2 regions of the Desulfitobacterium hafniense DCB-2 genome follow, and region 2 is predicted to be linked to the other one. Evidence: riboswitches for the same ligand, from Rfam matches in the RefSeq annotation. Region 2 holds a riboswitch; the other holds the start of a gene.
What was found. A riboswitch is a leader RNA that binds a small molecule or an ion and turns the genes downstream of it on or off. The one in region 2 is predicted to bind FMN.
Positions count from the first base shown of each region.

Region 1: linked by a shared signal. The riboswitch ahead of ribD (bifunctional diaminohydroxyphosphoribosylaminopyrimidine deaminase/5-amino-6-(5-phosphoribosylamino)uracil reductase RibD) and the one ahead of DHAF_RS08280 (DMT family transporter) in region 2 are both predicted to bind FMN.

Region 1 covers NC_011830.1:3,011,481-3,018,913, reverse strand. The annotation lists gene DHAF_RS14060 (bifunctional 3,4-dihydroxy-2-butanone-4-phosphate synthase/GTP cyclohydrolase II) at 1-1,011, opposite strand, end outside; gene DHAF_RS14055 (riboflavin synthase) at 1,039-1,683, opposite strand; gene ribD (bifunctional diaminohydroxyphosphoribosylaminopyrimidine deaminase/5-amino-6-(5-phosphoribosylamino)uracil reductase RibD) at 1,739-2,857, opposite strand; FMN riboswitch at 2,967-3,081, opposite strand; gene DHAF_RS14045 (GNAT family N-acetyltransferase) at 3,137-3,694, opposite strand; gene DHAF_RS14040 (DUF4367 domain-containing protein) at 3,861-4,580, opposite strand; gene DHAF_RS14035 (RNA polymerase sigma factor) at 4,549-5,067, opposite strand; tRNA gene DHAF_RS14030 (tRNA-Pro) at 5,324-5,400, opposite strand; gene DHAF_RS14025 (ABC transporter ATP-binding protein) at 5,688-6,827, shown strand; gene DHAF_RS14020 (ABC transporter permease) at 6,817-7,433, shown strand, end outside.
Region 2 covers NC_011830.1:1,771,357-1,778,789, forward strand. The annotation lists gene DHAF_RS08270 (FAD-binding protein) at 1-1,166, shown strand, start outside; gene DHAF_RS08275 (oxidoreductase) at 1,217-3,463, shown strand; gene DHAF_RS08280 (DMT family transporter) at 3,614-4,576, opposite strand; FMN riboswitch at 4,716-4,865, opposite strand; gene DHAF_RS08285 (D-Ala-D-Ala dipeptidase VanX-I) at 5,149-5,757, shown strand; gene DHAF_RS08290 (UDP-N-acetylmuramoyl-tripeptide--D-alanyl-D-alanine ligase) at 5,919-7,274, shown strand; gene vanW (glycopeptide resistance accessory protein VanW) at 7,355-7,433, shown strand, end outside.

The sequences.
Region 1 (7,433 bases), 1.2 Mb from region 2:
TCCTACGCCGTAATCCCTGAGGTCGGCAGGGAAACCCAAGGCAAGATTAGCTTCCACAGTATCTTTGCCTTCTTCCTGCAATTTATAGGCCTTCAACTTATTGAGCAGCCCAATGCCCCGGCCTTCCTGGCGCATATAGAGCAAGACTCCCCGGCCTTCTTTTTGAATGCTTTCCAGAGCGGCAGAAAGCTGCTCGCCGCAGTCACAGCGGCGGGAATGAAAAACATCTCCGGTCAGGCATTCTGAGTGGACCCTTACCAGCACCGGCTCACCATCGTCCACATCCCCCTTGACCAGGGCAATATGCTCTTGTCCATCCAATAAACTCCGATAGCCCACTGCTTTGAAGTCCCCAAAGTCTGTAGGGAGTTCAATACCGACCACCCGTTCCACTAATTTTTCTTTTTGGCGTCGGAAATGAATGAGATCTTTAATGGTAACCATTTTGAGATCGTGTTTTTTAACGAATTCCATGAGGTCGGGAACCCTTGCCATGGTGCCGTCGTCTTTCAAGATTTCGCAAATGACCCCTGCCGGTTGAAAGCCTGCCAAGCGGGCAAGATCAACGGCGCCTTCTGTATGACCGGCGCGGACCAGGACCCCTCCTTCCCGGGCTTTGAGAGGGAAGATATGTCCGGGACGGCGGAGATTCTCGGGGCGGCTGTGAGGATCAAGGAGGACTTTTACCGTATTGGCCCGCTCAAAAGCGGAGATTCCCGTAGTGCAGTCGCAGCCATCCACACTCACGGTAAAGGCGGTTCCATGGGGATCCGTATTGTGGGTTACCATGGGTTCAAGATTTAAGGCTTGAATGCGCTCGGCGGTCATGGGGACACAGATTAAACCCCGGCCATGGGTGGCCATAAAATTGATCGCCTCAGGGGTTGCTTTCTCTGCGGCCATCAGCAGATCCCCTTCGTTTTCTCTTTCCTCGTCATCCACGACGACAATAATTTTGCCTTGGCGGATGTCTTCGATGGCTTCTTCAATCGTATTAAAGCGAAATTCCATGTTGATCACTCCTGTCTAAAATCTAATCTAGATAAAGCCGTTTTCGGCTAAGAAACTCATGGATAAATCCTTTCGGGGGGCTTCTTTTTTCTCCATGAACCGTGCCACATACTTTCCGATCAGGTCGGTTTCCAGATTAACCACATCGCCCACGCCTTTAAAGCCTAAGGTAGTTTCTTGGCGGGTATGGGGGATCAGGGATACGGTAAAAGCCTGAGGAAGGAGCTCCACCACGGTAAGAGAAATGCCGTCAATGGCGATGGAGCCTTTGGGCAAGACATAGTTTAAAAGTTCCGGAGTGGCTTTGATGGTAAAGACCCGGGCAATTCCCACCGGGGTGATCTTTTGAATGGTGCCCACTCCGTCCACATGACCGCTTACCAGATGGCCGCCCAATCGGGTGGAGAGCTGCAGAGCCCGCTCCAGGTTGACCTGCGTTCCCCGGCTGCATTCCTTGAGGTTGGTTTTATGTAAAGTTTCGGCCATGACATCCACGGTAAATAAATTTCCCTGCATTTTCACCACCGTGAGGCAGATGCCGTTGACAGCGATGCTGTCCCCGATTTGGGTGCTTTCAAGCACTTTAGTTCCTTCCAGGGTCAATTGAGCGGAATCGGGCAGAACCTTCAGATCCGTTACCTTGCCTAACTCTTCGATGATACCGGTAAACATGTTCACTCACCTCTTTTGACTGTTTAATCGGATGACTGCTTAATCGGATGACTACTTAATCGGCATAATTTACTTTGGCCCGTACCCGGAGATCCCCGGTTCCTCCGTCGATCTCCAGAAATTCTAAAGGAATCGCCTGTGCCATCAAAGGAAGCTCAAGTCCGGTCAGGGGGGAAGGACCTTTGCCTCCGATGAGCTTGGGCGCATAGATAAACTCCACCTCATCGATAAGCTGCTCGCGGAGCAGGGAGCCGGCCAGCCCGCCGCCGCCCTCCAGCAATACAGAGTTCCAACCCCGTTTGACTAAATCTCCCAGCAGGTCTTTTAAAGGAACATAACGGGGGGAATCATACTGCCAAACCTCTACATTCTCCAGAGCCCGCAAGGCCTTCAGCTTATCCAAAGGAGCGGAGGCCGTGGTGGCGATGAGACAGGGGGCGGTACAGGAGGAAGCAAGTACGGCGGCCTGCAGAGGAATTTGCAATGTTCCATCCACGATCAAGCGCACCGGATCACGGCCTTCGTCAATCCGGCAATTCAAAGCAGGATTATCCTGGCGCACGGTTTCACTGCCCACCATAATCACATCGAAGTGATCGCGCAGCCGGTGGACATAGGCACGGGAGGCTTCATTGGTAACCCATTTGGAGTCACCTGACTCCGTCGCTATTTTACCATCAAGGGTTAAAGCCGATTTGTAGAGGACAAAGGGAAGGCCGGTCTGCATGGCCTTTAGAAAGCCCTTGTTTAAGGTCCTGGCTTCCTTTTCTTTAAGCCCCACATCAACCTGAATGCCGGCTGCCCGCAAGCGGGTGATCCCTTGTCCGCCCACTAAGGGATTGGGATCCACCATAGCCACGACAACGCGTTGGATTCCGGCTTTAATCAGTGCGTCGGCACAGGGAGGGGTTTTCCCGAAATGAGAACAAGGCTCTAAAGTAACATAGGCTGTGGCTCCCCGGGCATGTTCTCCGGCTGCCTGCAGAGCGTGAACTTCGGCATGGGGAGTGCCGGCTTTCTGATGATATCCTTCACCGACAATAGCGCCATCCTTAACGATGACACATCCCACCAGGGGATTGGGACTGGTTCTGCCCATAGCCAAGGCTGCCAATTCCAGGGCCCGGGACATGTAATGATTGTCAAGTTCCATGTGATCGCCGCCGTTTCCCATCTCTTTGAGTTAGTTTTGCTTAGTTTCCCATAAAAACACTATAAAAAACCCCAGAGTTCATTCTCTGGGGCCTAAAAACCATAGCAAATAAAAAGCGCATCAGCACTTTAATTTCCTCTTCTCATCCAGACTTTACTGTCGGCTCTGGAATTACACCAGATCTGCCATAATGGCTCGCGGGCTTGACCGCCGGTATGGAATTTCACCAATCCCCAGAGGTATTCAATTACTTATATATAATACTCTAACTTATTGATGAATTCAACCCTTTAAGAAAATTTAGATCCCTTGAGGAGGATGAGGGGGATGGTGCTCCAGATATTCATCCCGCAGCAAGCCCATGAGGATCCCATCGCGATACTCACCTAAGACAAAGCGCGCCTGCCTTAATCTGCCTTCAACCTTAAAACCCAGTTTCTCATAGGCTTTTAAAGCACGCAGATTCCCGTCCCATAAATCGAGGCTCAGGCGATGAAAATTCCACTGATAGAAAAGATAGTCGATCAACACTTTCAAAGCGTCCGTGCCATAGCCACGGTTCCAATAATCGCTTTCACCAATAACGATGAACAGTACCGCCGAGCGGGCGGGGAGATTGACATCCCGATAGCCTACGGTTCCGATGGGCTTTTGCTCTTCATTGAGAATGAGATAGCGGCTGCCGTCTTTCTGGGGGGTGAAAAAGCGTTCTTCGATTTCCTCTTCGCTAAGCATTGTGCTCAAAGGCCAGGCGGCATTCGCCCAATAATTAAGGTTTTGGTTGTTATACCATTGATAAAAAATGGGGATATCATCAAGCTCCAGCGGACGGAGAAAGGTCTTTTTTCCCTGCAACATGGCTTTGCCTCCCGTGATATTGATAGGATAGTGTCGTTATGTTTAAATTATACCATATCCGGTATTCCTTGCGTATCGCAACAAAAATAGGCTGACGCTATGTCAGCCTGATTTGCCCTATGAACATTCGGTGGCCATTCGTAGTGGAAATTTAGATTCGCTGAAATCAGTCGATTGATTCCACCATCTTTATCAGTTCATCGGCGCCTACATCGGCTTTCGATGCGCTGAACATATACATCACGCCATTGATATCAACATCTAAATTCTTTCTTCCCTGCAGCGCACTGTATCCATTGATTTCGGTCAGCTTCATATTGCCCAGTTCCGTTGCAAAGCTTGTTTTTTCGTTCATGAGCCTTGTCTGGAGATAGATAAGCCGCTTGCCTTTGGTAAAGAAAATGTCGGCATACTCTCCGCTGATGGCATCGTTATTGGTGGTATACAGGCTGATCCTGTCAAGCTGATAGCCTTCGGGAAGGTAGGTAGGGAGTTTCAGTTCAAAGTCGAGATACGCTTGCGCTTCGGCCAAGTCAGTGAACCCGGGGCGGCGGCTGTCGGTGTGGTTTTCTTCGCTTGAGTCCTTCATTAAGCTGGGATCAGGAACATCATTCGCCGGAACCGGGCCGGTTAAGTAGTATGTGTGCCCGCCCAAAACCACGCCGACAAATTTCTCATAGAACGAACTTCCATATGTGGTTTGAGAGAAACATGCCACAAATAGGGTCAGTGACGCTGCCAGAGCGAGCCATCTTCTGGGGAGCCGATAAGCTTTGGCTTTGGCTTCCGCAGCCGCTGAACGGGTGCAATTCTCAATCAGGCGCTGCTGTAGTTCAGCTGTGATATGTATGCCGCTAAATGCTTGTCTTAACTGGTGTTTTTTCATATCCGAAATCCTCCTCTGTGTATTTGAGCTTTAATTTTTCCCTGCCGCGCTGAAGACGTTTTTTCACCGCTGCAGGCGAAATATCTGCCATATGCGCGATACTGCCCACATCATAGCCTTCGACATAATGCAGAAACAAAACCATTCTGTACTGTGCGGGCAGCGAGAAGACTGCCTCCAATATACCTGAGTCTTCCTCAGATTTGCAGAACTCCGACAATCTCTCAATGTTCATGTGCTTATGACGGAAATTAAACCTGCGCATGTCTTTGCAGACATTTGCAGCCACGCGGATCAGCCAGGCTTTCTGATGTTCCGCCCCGGTGAAAACCGGTGCCTTTGAAATATATTTCACAAAAATATCCTGCAGAGCATCTTCAGCATTCTGCTGTGAGCCAAGCATTACCAAACAGATTCTGTAGAGCATATCGCTGTACTCTCTGATAACGCTCTCGATTTCTTCCGCTGATCGGGATATGCGGTTCATGCTCTCACCTCCTTACACCACTAACACGAATTGAAGGGGCGTTTGGTGACATATATTTTTTGAAAATTCCCCCCAAAAGCGTCGAATCGACTGATAATACTAATCCATACTATTCCGCAATTAAAAACATTTAATAATCCAATCGCGGGCAATATGTAATCCTATAGGTTTATCCGTAATCAATATCTCGTGTTGTAAGTAATCTAAACTCGTAAAGAAAAAAGAGCCCCGAAGGACTCTCTATTCGCCTATGTAGTGGTCGGGGTGACAGGATTTGAACCTGCGGCCTCTGCGTCCCGAACGCAGCGCTCTACCAAACTGAGCCACACCCCGTTTTTACCGAACGCTTTATAATATAACAAAATGCTCACAAGCTGTCAAGGTTATCAAAGCTAAGCGCTAAATTAAATGTTAATAAAATTTTCGTAGACATCATGCATTTAATAAAGAATAATACCGTATTTGATACTCCTTCGGACAATGGTCCGGGGGGTTTTTTACGGGGCGTGGTATATGAAAAAGAGAACGAATCAAGGGCAGATGACAACTTACTAGAGTTTTATAAGTTGTCATCTGCCCTTGATCATGTTAAAATTTTCTAGGAGGAGGTTTGAGCGTATATGATCAAATTCGAAAATGTCAGTAAAAAATACGATGATGGTACCGAAGCCGTGAAATCACTTAATTTCGAGATAAACAGCGGCGAACTGATGGTACTCATCGGCCCCAGCGGCTGCGGAAAGACAACGACGATGAAAATGATTAACCGCCTGATTCCTCATACAGGGGGAAAAATCACCATTGACGGGCAGGATATCGACAGCATTGACCCGGTGCCTCTCCGCCGCAATATCGGCTATGTCATTCAGCAGGTAGGTTTGTTTCCGCACTATACCATTGAAAATAACATAGCCCTGATACCGAGGCTGAAAAAATGGCCGGAGTCGAAGCTCAAAGAACGCGTTGCTTATCTGATGGATGTAGTGGGGCTGGACGCCGGAGTATTTGCCAAACGCTATCCCCGGGAGCTTTCCGGTGGGCAGCAGCAGCGGGTGGGGGTGGCCAGGGCCCTGGCAGCCAATCCCGATATTATTCTCATGGATGAGCCTTTTGGGGCACTGGATCCCATGACCCGGGAGCAGCTTCAGGATGAATTGCTGCGCATTCAGTCGGAAATGCATAAAACCATTGTTTTTGTTACCCATGACATGGATGAAGCCCTCAAGCTTGGCGATCGTATCGCTGTTTTACGGGATGGCGAGCTGTTGCAGCTGGACACCCCCGACCAATTGCTGAGCAATCCTGCCCATGGCTTTGTTGAGGAATTTATTGGCAAGAACAGAATCTACCAAAACCCGGATTATATTCCCATTACCGATATCATGCGTGACAACCCGGCCATCATTCTCCCCTCCAAGACGCCGGTTGTCGCCATCAGCTTTATGCGTCAGCGCAAGACCGATACCTTGATTGTCTGCGATGAAAAAGGAAAGTTGTTGGGGATTATACCCAGCTATGAATTGCATGCTAAAAAAGAAATGATTCAGACTTTAGCCGAAATCGTCCAACCGGTGGACAGGGTTCTCGCCAATACAGCTACAGCCAAGGATGCCCTGCAAATGATCAACACGGCTGCCTATGGCATTATACCCGTGGTCAATGAGCTGCAAAAAGTTGTCGGCGCAGTGACCCGCGGTTCACTGTTAAGTTTTTTTGCCAACCAGTGGTCCGGTGAAGGGGAGGGTGCAGATGAGAAATGAGTCTTTATGGACCCAGATTATACTTCAGTTGGAAATGCGTTGGCCTGACTTAACAGCGGCTTTGCTTCAGCACATTGAGTTGGTCTTCATTTCCATGCTGATTGCCATTACCATTGGTGTTCCCCTTGGTATTCTGATTACCCGTGTCAAAGCCTTGGAAGGGCCTGTTCTGGGCGTAGCCGGTATTCTTCAGACTATCCCAGGTCTGGCTTTGCTGGGTTTTATGATTCCTCTTTTCGGGATCGGTATCAAAACAGCGGTGGCGGCCTTGTTCCTGTACTCCTTGTTGCCCATTATCCGCAACACCTTTACCGGTATTAAGGATGTAGATAAAGCGACCATCGAAGCGGCTAAAGGCATGGGGATGACAGATTGGCAGATCCTTACTAAAGTCCAGCTGCCCCTTGCCCTGAGTGTCATGATGGCCGGGATCCGCACCGCTACCGTCATTAACGTTGGTACAGCTACCCTGGCGGCTTTTATCGGTGCCGGCGGTCTGGGGGATTTCATCTTTATTGGTATATCCAGAAACCTGGATGCCCTGGTGCTGATTGGAGCTTTTCCGGCGGCGTTATTGGCCCTGCTGCTTGATTGGCTGCTGGGCAG
Region 2 (7,433 bases):
TGATCCGTATGGCCATCGACGAGTCTGGTGAGACCCTGGATTGGATGATCAAGGACTGGGGATTCCAGTTCTCCCCCATGAGCAGCTTTATCCTCAGCCCCTACCCTGACTGGAAGATTTGGTGCTACTATGGCGGTGAAACCAAGAACCGTTTCGGCACCAACAAGACCTATATGTTCGAAAACGCGGTCAAAAAGGCCCAGGCTCAGAACCCTGCCGCCGAATATATGCTGGAGCTCACTGCTCAGGAACTGCTGATGGACGGCGACAAGGTGGCCGGGGTGAAAGCCGTCTACCACGACGGCACCATTTATGAGATCTATGGCAAGACCGTCATTCTGGCCACCGGCGGCTTTATTGGCAATGCTGACATGATGAAGGAATACCTGGACGGCCCGGCCAACACTGTCGCCATGACGGTGGACGACGGCGACGGCATCAAGCTCGGCCTCTCTGCCGGCGGTGCGCTTATGAATCCCGATATTCCCCCTATGGTGCACATCAACCAGGTGGCCAATCTTATCAAGAACAACGATCTGGATGCCGACGGCAAGCAGGTCCTCACCTCTCTGGCTATCGCCACTGACGCTCTGGCTGTGGATGGGAACGGGAAGCTGTGGAACACGAGAGAGGAGATCTGCCTGGCCCCTCAATACCGGTACTATAATATCTACACTGCTGCTCAGATCGAGGCGATCAAGACCAAAGGCCTGGCCAAGGTCAATAAGTCCATGTTCATGGATCAGGGTGGAACCGTGGAGGCAGGCAAGCCCATCGCCAATATCGATGAAATCCTCAAGGTGGGAGCCGGCTATAAGAACGTCCTCACTGCTGAAAGCGCCGAGGATCTGGCCAAAGCCATCGGCTGCGACGCAGCGACTCTTAAGGATAGCCTGAACGGCGCTCAGGGACCCTACTACGCAGTGATCTGCTCAGGCTACGCCTATGCTACCTGCGGCGGCTTGAACGTGGACGACGCCATGAACGTGCTGCGGGCCGACGGTTCTCCCATCGGGAATCTCTACGCCGTGGGCCAGGACTCCATGGGTGTTCTGTTCTCCAGTGATGTTCCTTACACCCCATACGGCGGTCAGGCCCAAAGCTGGGCGTTAACCTCCGGCCGGCTGGCCGGTGCCAACGCGGCTAAGTACGCTATGGGCAAATAATTTCAAATCTATCGGCGTGGGAGAAGCCATCTTAGAAGGGAGAAGGAGTTATGAGTTTATCAAGACGTCAATTTCTCAAAGGTGTCGGAGCGGCCGGGGTGGTTGCCGCGGGAGCGGGACTTAGCGGGTGCTCGCCCGCCGCGCCGGCAGGCAGCGGTTCCGGCTCCGGCAGCCCCGCGGAAGGTGCCCCAGGAGGCGCGGCCGGAGCGGCAGCTGCAGGTGAACTGATCGCGGCGGCCTATCTTAATCCGCAGGATTACGACTACCGTCAAAACACTACCGACTTCAAGACCCTGTTTTCGCCTCTGCAGATCGGCCCCCTCAACCTCAGCCACCGCATGGTCAAGTCCGCCGCCGGATCGGCCACTTACCTCGCCGGGCTTACCGATGAGCTCCTCCAGTACTACGTACAGTTTGCCAAGGGCGGCGTTGAGCTGATCTGGGTGGAAATGGTCGCCGCGCTGGAGCCGCCTTCCGACGGCAGCCCGGCATCTGGGGCAGCGCTGGAATTCGGCAGGAAGCTCGTCGCCGAGTGCGGCAAATACGGCGCCAAGCTGGGTTATCAGACGTACGGGTTTCCGCTGAAGCCGGTTAACGACATGACGAAAGAAGACATTGCTGCGTTCCAGGCCCGCTATGTGAACACTGCTCAGCAGATCAAGCAAATGGGCTTTGCCGCGTTCGAGATCAACGCCGCCGGCTTTAACCTGGGCGAGCATTTCCTTTCCCGTTTCCACAACGCCCGCACGGATGAATACGGCCCAGGCAGTCTGGAAAACCGGGCGCGCTTCGTGACCGAATGCATCCAAAAAATCAAACAAGCCTGCGGCAGCGACTTTGTCGTTCAAGTCTTGATCGACTGCATTGAGGAAAACGACAACCTTACCAACAACGCCACCCTGGCGACGTTAGACAATGCGGTGACTGCGCCCCACAATAAAGTAACGACGATTGAAGAGGGCATCGGCCTGGCCAGGTTGATCGAGGCCGCCGGCTGCGATGCCATGCACCTGCGCTTAGGCCCCCTCGACAATCACCCTTGTCAATTCGGCAGCGACCTTTACTTTATCTTAAACGGGATTGAGGGCGCCACCGGATACGGCACCCAGTGGGATTTCTCCAGGCATTGGCAAGGCCAGCTGATCGCCAACCACAGCGGCGCCGGCATGCTGATCGATATTGTCGGGCGTTACAAAGAAGCGCTTAAGATCCCTTGCGGCACCGTCACCTACATGGATCCGGCCCATGCCCCGGATTACTTTGAGAAGGCACTGGCCGAGGGCAAAGTCGACTTCTATCTTATGAACCGCCCCCTTACCGTTGATACTGAATACGTCAACAAACTGAAGGAGGGACGCGGCGACGAAATCGCCCCCTGCACCCGCTGCCTCCACTGCCACATCGGCTCCAACGAGATGAACCGTGAGATGGGGTATTGCCGTGTTAACGCCCTGACGCAACGGGTAATGACCGACAAAGGTCCGAAGACTTATGAGCTTCAACCGGCTGCAGCGGCGAAGAAGGTTATGGTCATCGGCGGCGGTCCTGCCGGTATGGAAGCCGCCCGCATCGCCGCCGCCCGCGGCCACAAAGTCACCCTCTATGAAAAGACCGGTGCCCTCGGCGGCAAGCTCACTTTTGCCGGCATGGTCAAAGGACCTCACGAAAACCTCGGCGACCTTAAGGATTACCTGGCCAGGCAGTTGGAGGTTACCGGCGTGACCGTCGTTTTGAGCAAGGAAGTGGACGCCGCCCTGATCGCCGGCGAAGCCCCCGATGCCGTAATCCTTGCCACCGGCTCTTTGCCGGGGGAGGTGGGCGTAAGCGGCGGCAATGTACCGATTATCGACTATGACCGGTTCATGGGCAACAACACCGGCGAAAACGTGGTGGTATTCGGTTCCAATGCTCAGGCCTTCGATGCCGCTTTATGGCTGACGGTGCGCAAGAAGAAGGTCACTATTGTGACACCGAATCCCAACGAGGATCTGGATAAGCAACAGTCTCATCATGCCCAGCGTTTTATGACGACAGCCCTCTATGCTCTGGGTGTCAAAGCCTATCCGGGAGCCACGATCAAGGAAATCGGCGACGGCAAGATTACCATTGCCTCGGATTACGGAGTGGAAACCGTGATCCCCGCCGACTCGATCATCAATGCCGCCGACTTGCTGCCCAACAAGTCTTTGCTTGAGGGTATTGGGGTGAAGGAGAAATACGCCATTGGGGACTGCCATGAGCCTTATAATATCGCTTTGGCGATCCGGGCCGGAAACGATGTGGGCCGGGCTGTGTAGTTAAGCCAGTGGGCGCTCCGCTTTACAAGTAATTTAGAAACTAAAGACTGCCGCCAAAGCCCATCAAGGCTTAGGCGGCAGTCTTTGTGTCCTTAAAGAAATGGTATTTGTTTAGCTCAGGCTTCGGCATAAGGTATAAGGCATAAAGTGCTATAAACCGGCCAGGTTGGCTCTTTCGGAAGTTTTCACCGCAGACTTAGGGTCATTAGGCATCCGCGATAACTGCAGCACCACCAGCCAGACGATGGCAAAGCCCAGCCATTGCCCTAAATCGATGGTTTGGTGGAGGATCAGCCAGTTTACAAGCAGGCCGGTGGCCGGGAAAGCCAGTTCGGCAATGGTGGCATGGGAAGCCCGGACGCCGTTCAGGCCGCGGTAATAGAGCAAGAGGCTTAAAAGGCTGGGCACCAGGGTCTGGTACAACAGGTTGGCCCAGACCGGAGCCAGATGGAGACTTTGACCGAGGTCGGCCCAGTTGGGCTGCTGTACCAGGACAATGATGGTTAAGAGCGGCAGCGCGACAGCAAATCTCAGGGCAGTCAAGGTGGTGAAGGATAATTTTCCGATCAAACGCTTGCCCATGACGGTGGATCCACCCCAGAGGGCGGCTGCTCCGATGGCACATAAGGAACCGAGCAGCTGTGCCAAGCTGACTCCGGAAGTTGGCAGGTGCAGGCCGAAAGTAAGCAGGTAGGCGCCGATCAGGGCCACAACAAACAGGGCATAGAAATCTTTTCTCATCCGTTCCTTAAGCATCCAGGAGGCGAGAAGAATAACAAAAATGGGCTGAACTTTCTGCAGGAGAAGGACCACATTGGGATTGCCATAAGTAAATCCGGCGGTGAACAGAATGGAGGCCAAAGCTGAGCCGCCCCAGCCGATAAATAAGACAGCCAGCCAGTCTCCGCCATTGAGTTGTTTCAGCTCCTGACGCTTCCAGATGAGCACAGGTGCGGCAAATAAGAACAGTAACAGGTGCTCTAACCAGACGATTTGTGAAGATGACACATGTTGCAATAAGGATACGATGAAGACCCCGTCCAGGCCCCACATGGCCGCCCCCAGTGCGATGAGCCAGATACTCCGATTGGATGCTTGCTTTGATTGTTGCATTGATAAATCCCCCAATAGTAAATGTGTAGAGAATAAAACCCTCAGATCAGAAAGAACAAAAATGCCTCGAGGAAATGGTGTTCCTCGAGGCATAAACATACAAACATAACAAACATAAGGCCACTTGGCCTAAGCTGGTTTGTACCTTCTCCCATCCGGACTATACCGTCGGCCTTGGAGTCTCACCAAGTCAGTCGGTGCAGCACTGGCGCTACACTGAGTTGCGGGCTGAATTGCACGGGCAATCATTACCGCCGGTCGGGAATTTCACCCTACCTCGAAGGTTCGTATTCATCTAAAAAGAGTATAGCACATTGTTGACTTCAGTGGTAGATGCCTTAATAAACCCTTAAGATAGGGTGATTTTCTCCTTAATCTGAATCTCCGGATATGGAAATAAGGAAATCTTAAGAAATCCATAAGTTAAAATTCCAACATCGCCTGCCTGATTTCGCTAAGATGAAAATGTCGAATCGGACAGGTTTTTATATTCCTGGAAGGGGGTCTCGGATAAAAGCAAAGAAAAATGTCAATATGAAAGGATGAATCGTGTCGTTGAAAGGAGAAAGACCATGAAAAGTGATTTTGTCTTTGTGGACGAGTTGGTATCAGGAATACGTTGGGATGCTAAATACGCCACCTGGGATAATTTTACCGGCAAACCGGTGGACGGCTATGCAGCCAATCGAATTGTCGGTACGAGAGCGTTGTGCGCGGCCTTGGAAAAAGCACGGGAAAACGCCGCATCCTTGGGCTTTGGCTTGCTTCTTTGGGATGGTTACCGCCCTCAATGCGCCGTAGATTGCTTTCTGCGCTGGTCTAAACAGCCGGAAGATGGCCGGACGAAACAGAAACACTATCCGAATATTGACCGATCCGAGATCATCGAAAAAGGATATGTGGCTGCCAAGTCGGGCCACAGCCGGGGCAGCGCCATTGATTTAACCCTTTATCATTTAGCTTCCGGAACACTTGTGCCCATGGGCGGTGATTTTGATTTGATGGATTCAGTCTCACATCATGGCGCACATGGAATCAGCCAAGCCGAAGCGAGAAACCGTCAATATCTTTGTTCGATCATGGAGGCCAGCGGTTTTGTTTCCTACGCTTGCGAGTGGTGGCATTACAGCCTGAAACACGAACCTTATCCCAACACTTACTTTGATTTTCTCATCGCCTAGCTGAGCCGGAGCTCAGCGTGCGGCGGCATCTGGGAATGCCGGCGGAAGTGAGCATAAGACCTGGCGGAATACATACAGTGTAAAACATGCTGTTCCGCTAGTGCAAAACCGGAAATAGCAATCTTGACGACGAGAGCTGTGAGGTGCTTTTTGCAATGGAAATGACAGTACGCGAAATCGTTGCCGCCTGCGGCGGAAAATTACTCTGCGGGGACCCGGATACGATGGTGACCTCGGTGGTGACCGACAGCCGGAAAGTGACCGACGGTTCCCTGTTTGTCCCCCTCAAAGGCGAAAAGGCGGACGCCCACACCTTTCTGCACGCCGCATTCGCCTCGGGTGCAGCCGCGGCACTGACCCAGGAGCATATGCGGATGGAGGCGGAAGAAGCCTGGATCGCGGTGGATTCGACTCAGCTGGCGCTCCAGCAGATTGCCGCCGCCTATCGGCAGAGATTTTCCATCCCTGTCGTCGGGATCACAGGGAGCGCCGGGAAGACGACGACGAAAGAAATGACCGCACTGGCACTTTCCGCAGGATACAAGGTGATGAAGACGGGAGGAAACCATAACAGCCAGATCGGACTGCCCCTGATGATGTTTCAGTTTTCCTGGGAACACGAAGCGGCGGTGGTGGAGATGGGGATAAGCGATTTCGGCGAAATGGCGCGCCTGGCTCAGGTCGCCGAGCCGAAGTACGCCGTCATGACCAACCTCGGCATTACTCACATCGGCCAGCTCAAAACCCAGGGGAACATCCTGCGGGAGAAGCTGCACATCACCGACCGGTTCACTCAGGGTTCCGTTCTGTTTTTAAACGGGGACGATCCGATGCTGGCCGGACTCCGCGGCAAGACAGGGTATGAGACCGTTTTTTATGGCAGGTTGCCTTGGTGTGATTTTCGCGCGGAGGGGATTACGGTTCAAGAGGAAACCACCGCTTTCCGCTGCCTTGCTCCGGGGAGCGAGAGCGTGGAGGTGACCCTGCCGGTACTGGGAATGCACCATGTTCTGGATGCCCTGGCCGCTCTGGCCGTGGCGGAGCGGCTGGGCGTGCCTCTGAAACGGGCCGCCGCCGCACTCAGGGATTACCGCCCCCTGGCCATGCGCCAGCAGATTTACCATGTCAATGAGGTTGCCGTCATTGATGATTCCTACAACTCCAGTCCCGGCGCGGCCAAAAGCAGCCTGAGTGTTCTTGCGGGGTTCCGGGCCGGCCGCAGAGTAGCCGTGCTGGCGGATATGCTGGAACTGGGGGAGTATTCCCGGCAGGCGCATTTTGAAGTCGGCGTCTGCGCTGCGGAAAACGGAGTGGATATTTTACTCACCGTCGGTCAGGAGGCGAAAGCCGTGGCCGAGGGTGCCCGCTCCGTCCGGGCCGGGATCGACTGCCGCGTTTTGGACAATAACTATCAGGCCGCTGAGGAGTTGAAATCCTTTCTGTCTCCCGGTGACGCAGTTCTGGTCAAAGGCTCCCGCGGCATGCATACGGAGGAGATCGTCCGCGCCCTGCTTTAGCTTCCCGTTAACCGGGCTTTCCAGCTGTACTTAAAACGGCGGTAGGGTGGTGAAACCATATTCCTGAAAGGGGTCTCGACATGAAAAGAAAAAGATTGACTCAGTTATTCCCATTCCTGCTGCCGGTCCGCAGGATACAACGGAAATTATGCTTCTATA